Halorientalis litorea: one gene and its partner. The protein of the gene in region 2 binds, or shares a complex with, the protein of the main gene of each other region. Links are inferred from orthologs where the notes say so. Each region holds a gene or a part of one and is shown on either strand. Other genes may lie near its edges.

Region 1 (2,999 bases), 310 kb from region 2 along the record:
GGAACGCCCGGTGGGCATGTTCGACATCATGGCTTTCACCGAGCGCGAAGAGTACTACCGCGTGTTCCCCGGCGAGGGTGGTCGGCTGGCGCTGACCCCCATCGACGAGGAATCCGCCGGTTCGAAGCTCGGCAAAATCGTCAACAAGCAACACGTCGGCGGCGGTGACGTGCAGTTGACGCTCCACGACGGCGAGACGCTCCTCGTCGAGGAGGACACCGAGTACAACGGCAGCGACTCCATCGTCGTCTCCAACGACGGCGAGGAAATCGTCGCCCACTTCCCCTACGAGGAAGGCGCGCTCGTGACGGCCGTCGACGGTGCTCACGCCGGCGAAATCGGCACCATCGATGAGATTCAGGTCACGCCGGGCAGTTCGGCCAACAACGTCATCGTCGAACAGGACGACGGGGATAGCGAGGCTTCAGACTCGGAAGGCGGCGAAGCCGCCGGTGGCTTCGAGACTGTCGCGGAGTACGTCGTGGTCATCGACGAGAACTTCACGGGCGAGGACTCCGACACGGAGTCCGAGTCTCGTCAGACGGAGTCTGACGGTGGTGATGACGAATGAGTTCGGACTCCGACTCCGGGGCCGACTTCCACGAGATGCGCGAACCGCGCATCGAGAAGGTCGTCGTCCACATGGGTATCGGCCAGGGTGGCCGCGAACTCGCCAACGCCGAAGACATCCTCACGGAGATTACGGGCCAGCAGCCGGTTCGCACCACCGCCAAGGAGACGGTCGGCGAGTTCAACATCCGGCAGGGCGACCCCATCGGGACGAAGGTCACGCTCCGTGACGACGCCGCCGAGGAGTTCCTCGAGACGGCACTGCCGCTGGCCGACCTCTCGGCCTCGCAGTTCGACGACACGGGCAACTTCAGCTTCGGCGTCGAGGAACACACCGAGTTCCCGAGTCAGGAGTACGACCCGACCATCGGAATCTACGGGCTGGACGTGACGGTCAACCTCGTCCGCCCGGGCTACCGCGTCCGCAAGCGCGACAAGGCGTCGCGCTCGATTCCGACGAACCACCGACTCGACCCCGACGACGCAGTCCCGTTCGTCGAGTCGACCTTCGACGTGGAGGTGAACGAATGAGCGAAAGCGAAACGGAAGACCCCGAGGCCGAGACGGAGGCCGAACGCGACCCGACCGGTGAACAGACCGCAAAGCGGACCGAGCAACTCCGCGCGTGTCAGCGCTGTGGCCGCGAGCAGGGTCTCGTCGGCAAGTACGATATCTGGCTGTGTCGACAGTGCTTCCGCGAAATCGCACGCGGTATGGGGTTCAAGAAGTACTCATGACTGGAACTGACCCACTCGCCAACGCGCTCTCGGGGTTGAACAACGCCGAGAGCGTCGGCCATCTCGAACAGACGATATCGCCCGCCTCGAACGAAATCGGCAGCGTACTCGAAGTCTTCTACGACCGCGGGTACATCGACGGCTTCAGTTTCGTCGACGACGGCAAAGCCGGTGAGTTCGAGGTCGAACTGAAAGGCGCCATCAACGAATGTGGCCCCGTCAAGCCCCGCTACGCGGCGGGTGCGGACGAGTTCGAGAAGTGGGAGAAGCGATTCCTCCCCGCTCGTGACTACGGGACCCTCGTCGTGACGACGAGCCACGGCGTCATGAGCCACTACGAGGCCCGCGAGGAGGGCGTCGGTGGCCAAGTCATCGCATACGTATACTAAAAATGACACGAGTAGCACTCGAGATACCGGACGACGTGTCCGCCGAGATGGACCATCTCGACCTGACGGTCGAGGGGCCAAACGGCAGCGTGACGCGTCGGCTCTGGTATCCGGACGTCGACGTCACTGTCCAGGACGGGCAGGTCGTCATCGAGAGTGAGGTAGCGGACGCAAAGACCAACTCGACGGTCGGCACCTTCGAGAGCCACGTCAGGAACATGTTCCACGGCGTGACCGACGGCTGGGAGTACGAGATGGAAGTCTTCTACTCCCACTTCCCGATGACGGTGCGCGTTGAGGACGGTGCGGTCGTCATCGAGAACTTCCTCGGCGAGAAGGCACCCCGCCGGACCGACATCCACGGGGATACCGAGGTACAGGTCGACGGCGAGGAGATTGTCCTGCGCGGCTCGGACATCGAGGCCGTGGGGCAGACTGCCGCCGACATCGAGCAACTCACGCGCGTCAAGGACAAGGACATCCGGGTCTTCCAAGACGGCGTGTACATCACCGCGAAACCGAACCGAGGTGGTGCCTGATGACGGAATCACTCGAAGACGTCGCGGGTGTCGGCGAATCGACCGCGGCGAACCTCCGTGACGCCGGGTACGAGAGCGTCGACGACCTGCGCGAAGCGGACCAGGACGACCTCTCGGAGGTCGACGGCATCGGGAACGCCCTCGCCGCCCGCATCAAGGCGGACGTCGGCGGACTCGAAGTCGACGAGGAGACCGAGGCCGAGGTCGAAGACGACGGTGCCGAGGAGGCCGACGAGGCCGAGACCGGGACCGACGAGACGGCCGACGACGAGGCCGAGGAGTACGAGGACCTGACGGACATCAGCGGCGTCGGAGCCTCGAAGGCGGCCGCACTCGAAGGTGCTGGCTACGAGACCATCGAGGACGTGCGCCGCGCGAGTCAGGACGACATCGCGGAGGTCGACGGCGTCGGGAACGCCCTCGCCGCCCGCATCAAGGCGGACGTCGGCGGACTCGAAGTCAGCGAGGAGACCGAGGCCGAAGTTGAGGACGAAGGTGCCGAGGCCGAGGACGTGGAGACGGAACTCCAGCCTCGTGGTCTGGTCGAGAAGACGCCGGACCTCAGCGAGAACGAGGCTCGGCTGTTGAACCAGCGAAAGCGGGTCAACAAGCCGAAGTTCAACCGGCAGGACCACCACAAGAAAAAGCGCGTCTCCACCTCGTGGCGTCGCCCGACCGGGACCCTCTCGAAGCAACGCCGTGGCTTCAAGGGCAAAGGCGACACCGTCGAGGCCGGGTTCCGAACCCCCAAGGCCGTCCGGGGC
Region 2 (7,524 bases):
GTCTGTCGCGAGTGCCACCGCGTGCAGGACGCCGAACAGGAGGAAGCCTGTGTCGCCTGCGGGTCGACGTCGCTGACCGAGGACTGGGCCGGCTACGTCATCATCACCCATCCCGAGGAGAGCGAGGTTGCCGCGGAGATGCAGGTCGAAGAGCCCGGCAAGTACGCACTGAAGGTCCGTTGAGTCCGTGACCGACGAACCAGACGAGACGGCCACGGGGGACACGGCCGACGACGAAGAGCCGTCGGCGGATGTCGTCGTCACACTCCAGCAGTCCCTCCGTGGCGAACTGAAAGAGCCGTTCGGGCCGCTCTACACCGACGCGGAGACGCTGTTGGCCGACGCCGACGACCCGCTCGTCGCAGTCGGAGACATCGTGACGTACCACCTCGTGCGCGCCGGGCAGGTGCCGGACGTGGCACTGGTCGACGGCCACACCAAACGCTCGACGGTCGAAGACCACGTACAGGAGGCCATCGACAGTGGCGTGTTCGACCGCGAGGTGCGGGTGCCGAACCCGCCAGCGACGCTGTCGGCCGACCTGTTGACCGCGCTCCGCGACGCGCTCGACGCCGACGGGTCGACGGTCGTCGTCGTGGACGGCGAGGAGGACTTGGGGGCACTCCCCGCTATCGTCGCCGCGCCGGACGCCGCAAGCGTCGTCTACGGACAGCCAGACGAAGGGATGGTATTGGTCACCTGTGACGCGGAGACGGTCGATGTGGTGCGTGACCTCCTCACACGGATGGACGGGGACACCGGCCGTCTGTGGGGACTCCTCGGACTCGCCGACTGAGTGCGGGCTTCGAAATCCTTTTACTCGCTTCGCAGGGAGGTAGAGGTATCATGGATATCGATATCGTCGAGGAAGCCGAGAACCCGATGCTACACCGGACCGACGTGCGCTTCGAGATGGTCCACGAGGACGCCACGCCCTCCCGACTCTCCGTGCGTGACAGTCTCGCCGCCAAACTCAACAAGGAGGCCGAAGAGGTCGTCGTCCACGAACTCGACACGAAGTTCGGGATGCGCAAGACCGTCGGCTACGCGAAGGTCTACGAGACGCCCGAGCACGCGCAGGACGTCGAGCAGGACCACATGCTCGAACGCAACAAGATTACGGCCGACGGCGAGGAGGCCGAGGAAGAGGCGGAGGAGGCATAGATGCCCCGTCACGAGTTCTACGACGACGACGGCACCACCGAGAAGGAGATGTGCCCACGCTGTGGCGACGCCTTCCTCGCGGACCACGGCGACCGCCAGCACTGCGGCCGGTGTGGCTACACCGAGTGGCAGTAGGGCGATGGACCGTGCGGGGCCGGGCCGAGTGACGATGTGTGACCAGCCGTGAGTTCCTCGCTTCGCGTCCTCGGCATCGAAGGGACCGCGTGGGCGGCCAGCGCGGCCGTCTACGACGCCGACACCGACGACGTTCACATCGAGACGGAGGCGTACGAACCGGAGAGCGGCGGCATCCATCCGCGCGAGGCCGCCGAACACATGGGCGAACACGTCCCGCAGGTCATCGAGCGGGCACTCGCTCACGCCCGGTCGCTGGCCGACGACGACCCGACGCGTGACCTGTCGGCCGGCGACCCGCCAGTCGACGCCGTGGCGTTCTCGCGTGGGCCGGGACTGGGGCCGTGTCTGCGCATCGTCGGGACGGCCGCCCGCGCCCTCGCCCAGCGGTTCGACGTACCGCTGGTGGGCGTCAACCACATGGTCGCACATCTGGAAATCGGCCGCCACCGCTCGGGGTTTTCCTCGCCAGTCTGTTTGAACGCGAGCGGCGCGAACGCCCACGTCCTCGCGTACCGGAACGGCCGCTATCGCGTCCTCGGGGAGACGATGGACACCGGTGTCGGCAACGCACTCGACAAGTTCACGCGCCACGTCGGGTGGTCCCATCCCGGCGGGCCGAAGGTCGAAGCGGCCGCCGCCGAGGGCGAGTACCACGAACTCCCGTACGTCGTCAAGGGGATGGACTTCTCGTTTTCCGGTATCATGAGCGCGGCCAAGCAGGCGTCCGACGACGGCGTCCCCGTCGAGGACGTTTGCTGTGGGTTACAGGAGAACGTCTTCGCCATGCTGACCGAAGTCACGGAGCGCGCGCTGTCGCTGACCGGGAGCGACGAACTCGTCCTCGGCGGCGGCGTCGGGCAGAACGAGCGACTCCGCGAGATGCTCGAAGCGGTGTGTGCCCAGCGCGGGGCGGAGTTTTTCGCCCCCGAGGACCGCTTCCTCCGGGACAACGCCGGGATGATAGCGGTGCTGGGTGCGACGATGTACGAGGCGGGCGACACCATCCCAATCGAGGAGTCGGCCGTCGACCCGGACTTCCGCCCGGACGAGGTGCCCGTGACGTGGCGGCGCGGGGAGACGACGAACCCGTCGACTGCCGACGACGGGACGGTGCAGGGTGCAGAGGCGACGGTCGAAATCGGGGCCAACCGCGTGGTCAAGACACGCAACCCGCGGACGTACCGCCACCCCACCCTCGACGAGCGGTTACGGGTCGAGCGGACGCGGGAGGAGGCACGGCTGACGACCGACGCGCGCCGCCACGGCGTTCCGACACCGGTGGTTCTGGACGTGGACCCCGCGGCGGGTCGGTTGGTCTTCGAGACGGTGGGCGACGCCGACTTGCGGGACCAGTTGACCGCGGACCGCGTGCGTGCGGTCGCACGACACCTCGCCGCCGTCCACGGGGCCGGGTTCGTCCACGGCGACCCGACGACCCGGAACGTCCGGGTGAGCCGTTCGGATGCGGGCGACGACGGGCGGACGTACCTCATCGACTTCGGCCTCGGCTACTACACCGACGACGTGGAGGACTACGCGATGGACCTCCACGTCCTCGGCCAGTCGCTCGCGGGGACGGCCGACGACGCGGAGGCGTTGTTCGCCGCCGCCGCGGACGCCTACCGGACGGCGGGTGACCCGGCCGTCGTCGACCACCTGCGGGACATCGAGGGCCGCGGTCGCTACCAGTGACGCGGGGTAAACGACTTAACGCCGCCAGTCGAACGGACAGGCATGGCAGACAAGCCGCAGTCCGGCGAACTCTTCGGCGTGCCGTACAACTTCGAGCGACCGAGTGTCAGACGGCTCCTGTCGTCGTACTGGCGACCCGACGAGGGGATGCTCGTGGAGAAGCCCTTCGGCATCGGGTACACGCTGAACCTCGCCAACTGGCGGTCGTGGGTCGTGCTGGCCGTCGCCGCCGTCCTCTTCTGGCAACAGCGCGACGGCGGCGAGGGCGGTGACCGCGAGGAGGACGAACCCGTCGAAGTCGTCGTGGACTAATCGACGCGCATTTCTCCGGCCCGGCCCCAGCGGGCGTATGCTCCGGTTCGTCACGACGAACGAGGGGAAGGTCCGCGAGGCCCGCGAGTATCTGGACGGTGTCGAGCAGTTGGACTTCGACTACACGGAGGTGCAGGCCGAGGACTTGCGAACCGTCGCGGCCCACGGCGCGCGGGAGGCGTATCGCTACGCGGGCGAACCGGTCCTCGTCGACGACGCGGGCCTGTTCGTCGACGCCTTCGACGGATTTCCCGGCCCATACTCCTCGTACGTCGAGGACACCGTCGGCGTCGAGCGCGTCTGGCGGCTGGTCGCGGACGAGGACGACCGCTCGGCGGCGTTCAAGACGGTGCTTGCGTACTGCGACGGTGCCGAGTTCGACGCGTCACCGGAACCGGTCGACCGTGACGACGCGACGCCCGAGCGACGCGGACAGGACCGAACCGTCGACGAGCGAGCGGCGGCGACGACGGACGACCAGGTGGCCGAGGGCGACCTCCCGGTGAAGATATTCGAGGGGTACGTCCCGGGGGAACTCGTCGCGCCCCGCGGCGACGGCGGGTTCGGCTACGACCCCATCTTCGAACACGACGGGCGGACATTCGCGGAGATGACGCCCGCCGAGAAGAACGCAGTCTCACACCGCGGACGGGCACTGGCGAAGTTCGGGGAGTGGTTTCAGGAGCGGTAGCGACTGAAACGTCGAACGACGAGCGAAGCGAGTCTGTCGGGAGTACGCCGAGCGGTAGCGAGGCGTCCCGGACCAGTCGCAGTCCGGGCGCGCAGCGCGAGAAGCACCCCGAACCGTCTGGGCGTGGTTTCAGGAGCGGTAGCGACTGAAACCCGCCGGACAGTGCGGCGGCTGAACCGTCACGCCCGTGGGTCGCGGTCCGGGCCGGGGAAGGTGCCGCCCTCTGTCAGTTCGTACATCGACTCGGGGTCGAACAGCGAGACGAACGCCCGCGGTTCGCGGACGCTCACGTCGGCGTAGGCCCGGAGGGAGGCCCCGGTTTCGACGCTCGTCAGCGCGTCGTCGAACGAGAGGACGTGTGCGGCGTCGCCGCGGTACGCCGAGGCGAGAGCCGGGTGGTCGCCCTCGGGATGGGACACCGAGTCGCGGAGGTTCTCGATTTTCTCGCGCCAGTCGGCCGCGAGCGTGGCGTCCGCACACGTCGCGACGACGGCTTCGGCGTCGGCCAGTAGCGGGTCACTCGCCACGAGCGTGACCCACGAGTGTGCGCGGGCGAGGTCGATAGCCTCGCGTGCGGGGCCGCCGACGAGGAGGTCGGCGGCGAGTACGTCGGCGTCGGCGACGAACCGCGCCGGGGTCGGTCGGGCGTCAGGCATCGTCGCTCCGTCGCTCCGCGAGCGTCGTGCGGACGGTTTCGAGGTCCGTCTCGTACTCGCTCGCTCGCTCGAACAGGTCGGCCCACGTCATACCCGTCGGTCGGAGCGCGAGCCGTGAAAAGCCACCGTTCAGGCGAGCCAGCGGGTGTGGACCAGCCAGTAGGCTGTCCCGGCGAGGAACGCGACGCCGACGTTGGTCACGACGGCGAGCAGACCGATGGCCGCAACCACCCACGGGTGGTCGGTGTCGAAGGCGACACGGCCCAACTGGGCGGCGACGACGGCCAAGAGGACGCCGAGCACCGCCATAGGGAAGGCGAGCCAGACGGTCGCAACCACCGCCGCGCCGGCGTACAACACACCCAACAGGAGGTTCGCCGTCCCGGTTCGCGCGCCGAAGGCGTACTTTCCGGCCAAGCCGCCGCTCCCGTGGCACATCGGGAGGCCACCCAGCGGGACGGCCGCGAGCGTCATCACGCCCATGCTGAGCGAGAGGCTGTCGGTCGACACGTCGGCGTCGAACAGGTCCGAGAGGAGCAAGGAGGTGGCGACGGCGGCGTTGCCGACGGTCATCGCGAGTTGTGCGGCCGTCCCTTCGAGCGCGGCGACGGAGAGGACGGGGCGGCCGGTGGGGAACACCGCCACGGCGGGAACCGAGAGGCTCGGAAGCCCACTGCTCGTGAGTGCCACGACGGTTCCGGCGGCGAGGACGGCGAGGGCGACGCTGCGTCGGTAGCCCGCGGCGGCGGCCACGAGGGCGACGACGGCACCGAGTGCCGCCATCAAGGGGGTGCCGGCCGCGAGGCCAACCCCAGTCTCCAGCAACAGGAGGGCAACGGCCAACTGGACGCCGCGGACGACTGGGCGACCCACGGCGCGTTCGACGCGCCCGAGCGTGCCGGTGAGGCCGACGGCCAACAGGACAGCCCCGGCGAGGAGGCCGGCAGCGAGGAACTCGCCGTATCCGAGCGTGCCGGCGATGGCCAGCCCCGCGAGTGCCTTCATGGGTTCGACCGACATCGGGAGGCCGTAGCCGACGCCCCAGACGATTTGAAAGAGCGCGAACAGCAGGAGGACGTGGGAGAGCGAGGCGGGCGTCAACACGCCGAGCGCGACGACGATGGGGAGGACCGTAATCGAATCCCCTAGCGCGCCGGTGAGTTCGCCGTATCGGAGTTCGAACGCCCGAGACGGCGGTAGGTAGTTCGAGACGGCCACATCGAACGATACAGGTCCGAGAACATGAGGGTTGCTAGAAACCGGAAACTGTTCCTTCACGGACGAGCGGTAACGCGCTAGTGTTACGCCGACGCTCGGCGGGCGTGGTGAATCGATGACAGGTGTCTGACGCGATTTTAAGTCCCCACCTCCCGTCGCTTCCGATAGGGCGCGCACTAGACGGCCTCAGTCTCCCATCCTCCCTGCGCGCCCGGCTTTCCGTTAGACCCCCAACCCCTCGGGCCTCACTTTCAGGCCGCTTCGCCGCGGAACTGGGCGCGCACGTCTTCGAGTGCCTCGGGTGGGGCGATGAGCGCGACGCTGTCGTCGGCCTCGATGACAGTTCGGGGGAGCGGGATGGTCATCGCTTCGTTCTCGCGGCCGTGCGCGTAGATACGGGCGTCTCCGGGCAGTTGGACCTCGACCACTCGGGTCCCGACGAGTGGAGAGTCCGGGGGGACGTGGACTGTCGCGGCAGTGAGGTGTTCCGTAATCTCCGCGAGGACGTTGAAGTCGCCGCCGAGCAGTGCCGTCTTCGCGCCGGCCGCCCCCAGCCGTTCCGGGTAGATTATCTCGTCGACGTCCTCGGCGTACTTCTCGTATATTTCCTCGCGGTAGTCCTCGTCGATGCGGAGGACGGTCCGGCACCCGTGCTGACTGCCGACCATACAGGCCGCGAAGTTCGTGTTCAGGTCACCCGTCAGTGCGGCGATGGCGTCCGCGGTGTCGAGAGCCGTCTGTTCCAGCACGCTCTCCTCGGCACCGTCACCCTCGACGACGTCGAAGCCGTCTGCTTCGGCCCGCTCGACCTTGTCCGGGTCGTTCTCGACGACGACAACAGTGTGGCCCTCGGACCGGAGCGTCTGGGCCGTGCGCATTCCAACCCGACCGAAGCCGATGATGACGAATCGCATACCGTGTGGTATGTCACCAAGGATAAAAACGCTGTCCCACCCCACGAACCGGCCAGACGGGCCGGGACCGCGATTCTTATGCGTCGTGCTCACTACCCCCATGCTGATGTCGGACCGCGATTCAGTCCGCGACGCCCTGTTCCAGCACTCTGACAGCCGCCCGTGTCGTCTCGTCTGGGCAGCGGTCGACGACACGCAGACGACGCCGGACGACATCGGCCCCCGTGACTACGTCGAGGTGTTGCGGGTCACCGATGGGGCCGTCTGTCTGGTCGGGAGCGAGGACCAAGCGGACCTGTACGTCCGCTGGGACGGGAGTCGGGGGCAGTTCGTCTACGTGGCGTTTTGGCCGCCGTGGGGTGTCGTCGACGCTGGCGCGACCGACCGGGATGGGGCCGTTGCCCTCGTCACGGAGCGTGACGGCCCGGCCCCGGTCCACGTCACGGAGACGCCGTTCGGAAACGGTGGGCCTGCGGCGGACCTGAGCGGTCTCGTCTGAGCGGCGTCGTGACTCACGACGAGCGTCGAAAAGAAACGAGAGACTGGTGTCAGACGGTTAGTTGCCGACGTCCATCGCGCGGTCGACGACGTCCTCACCGTAGAGGTCAGCGAGGTCGTCGTGCTGGTCGGGACGGTTCTCGTACACGTCCTGGAACAGCGCGACGGGCGTCATGAGGGCCTGATAGGTTGCTTCGTCCCACATACGGTCGCTACTGACCTCGACCTGCACGCCGTCGAT

The links. The genes of interacting proteins can lie anywhere in the genome.
Region 1: MUG95_RS06140 (region 2) and MUG95_RS04460 share a complex: the UniProt entries of both Methanocaldococcus jannaschii proteins name them as parts of the 30S ribosomal subunit. The link is inferred for Halorientalis litorea from one-to-one orthologs.

Annotation. Positions count from the first base shown.
Region 1 is NZ_CP095482.1:825,388-828,386, reverse strand. It holds MUG95_RS04460 (30S ribosomal protein S8), read left to right. Parts: upstream 1-1,303; coding sequence 1,304-1,696; downstream 1,697-2,999. Other genes in the region: MUG95_RS04450 (50S ribosomal protein L32e), read left to right, coding at 2,526-2,999; MUG95_RS04455 (50S ribosomal protein L6), read left to right, coding at 1,699-2,235; MUG95_RS04465 (30S ribosomal protein S14), read left to right, coding at 1,098-1,307; MUG95_RS04470 (50S ribosomal protein L5), read left to right, coding at 568-1,101; MUG95_RS04475 (30S ribosomal protein S4e), read left to right, coding at 1-571. UniProt on the Methanocaldococcus jannaschii protein: One of the primary rRNA binding proteins, it binds directly to 16S rRNA central domain where it helps coordinate assembly of the platform of the 30S subunit.
Region 2 is NZ_CP095482.1:1,134,958-1,142,481, forward strand. What follows is about bases 4-2,731. They hold MUG95_RS06140 (30S ribosomal protein S27ae), read left to right. Parts: upstream 4-1,164; coding sequence 1,165-1,299; downstream 1,300-2,731. Other genes in these bases: spt4 (transcription elongation factor subunit Spt4), read left to right, coding at 4-183; MUG95_RS06130 (GTP-dependent dephospho-CoA kinase family protein), read left to right, coding at 188-796; MUG95_RS06135 (30S ribosomal protein S24e), read left to right, coding at 847-1,164; MUG95_RS06145 (bifunctional N(6)-L-threonylcarbamoyladenine synthase/serine/threonine protein kinase), read left to right, coding at 1,348-2,731. Outside these bases: more of spt4, read left to right, coding at 1-3; more of MUG95_RS06145, read left to right, coding at 2,732-2,994; MUG95_RS06150 (DUF5808 domain-containing protein), read left to right, coding at 3,037-3,306; MUG95_RS06155 (non-canonical purine NTP pyrophosphatase), read left to right, coding at 3,344-3,997; MUG95_RS06160 (DUF7384 family protein), read right to left, coding at 4,177-4,653; MUG95_RS06165 (putative sulfate/molybdate transporter), read right to left, coding at 4,783-5,871; MUG95_RS06170 (potassium channel family protein), read right to left, coding at 6,123-6,785; MUG95_RS06175 (hypothetical protein), read left to right, coding at 6,892-7,284; malate synthase AceB, read right to left, coding at 7,342-7,524.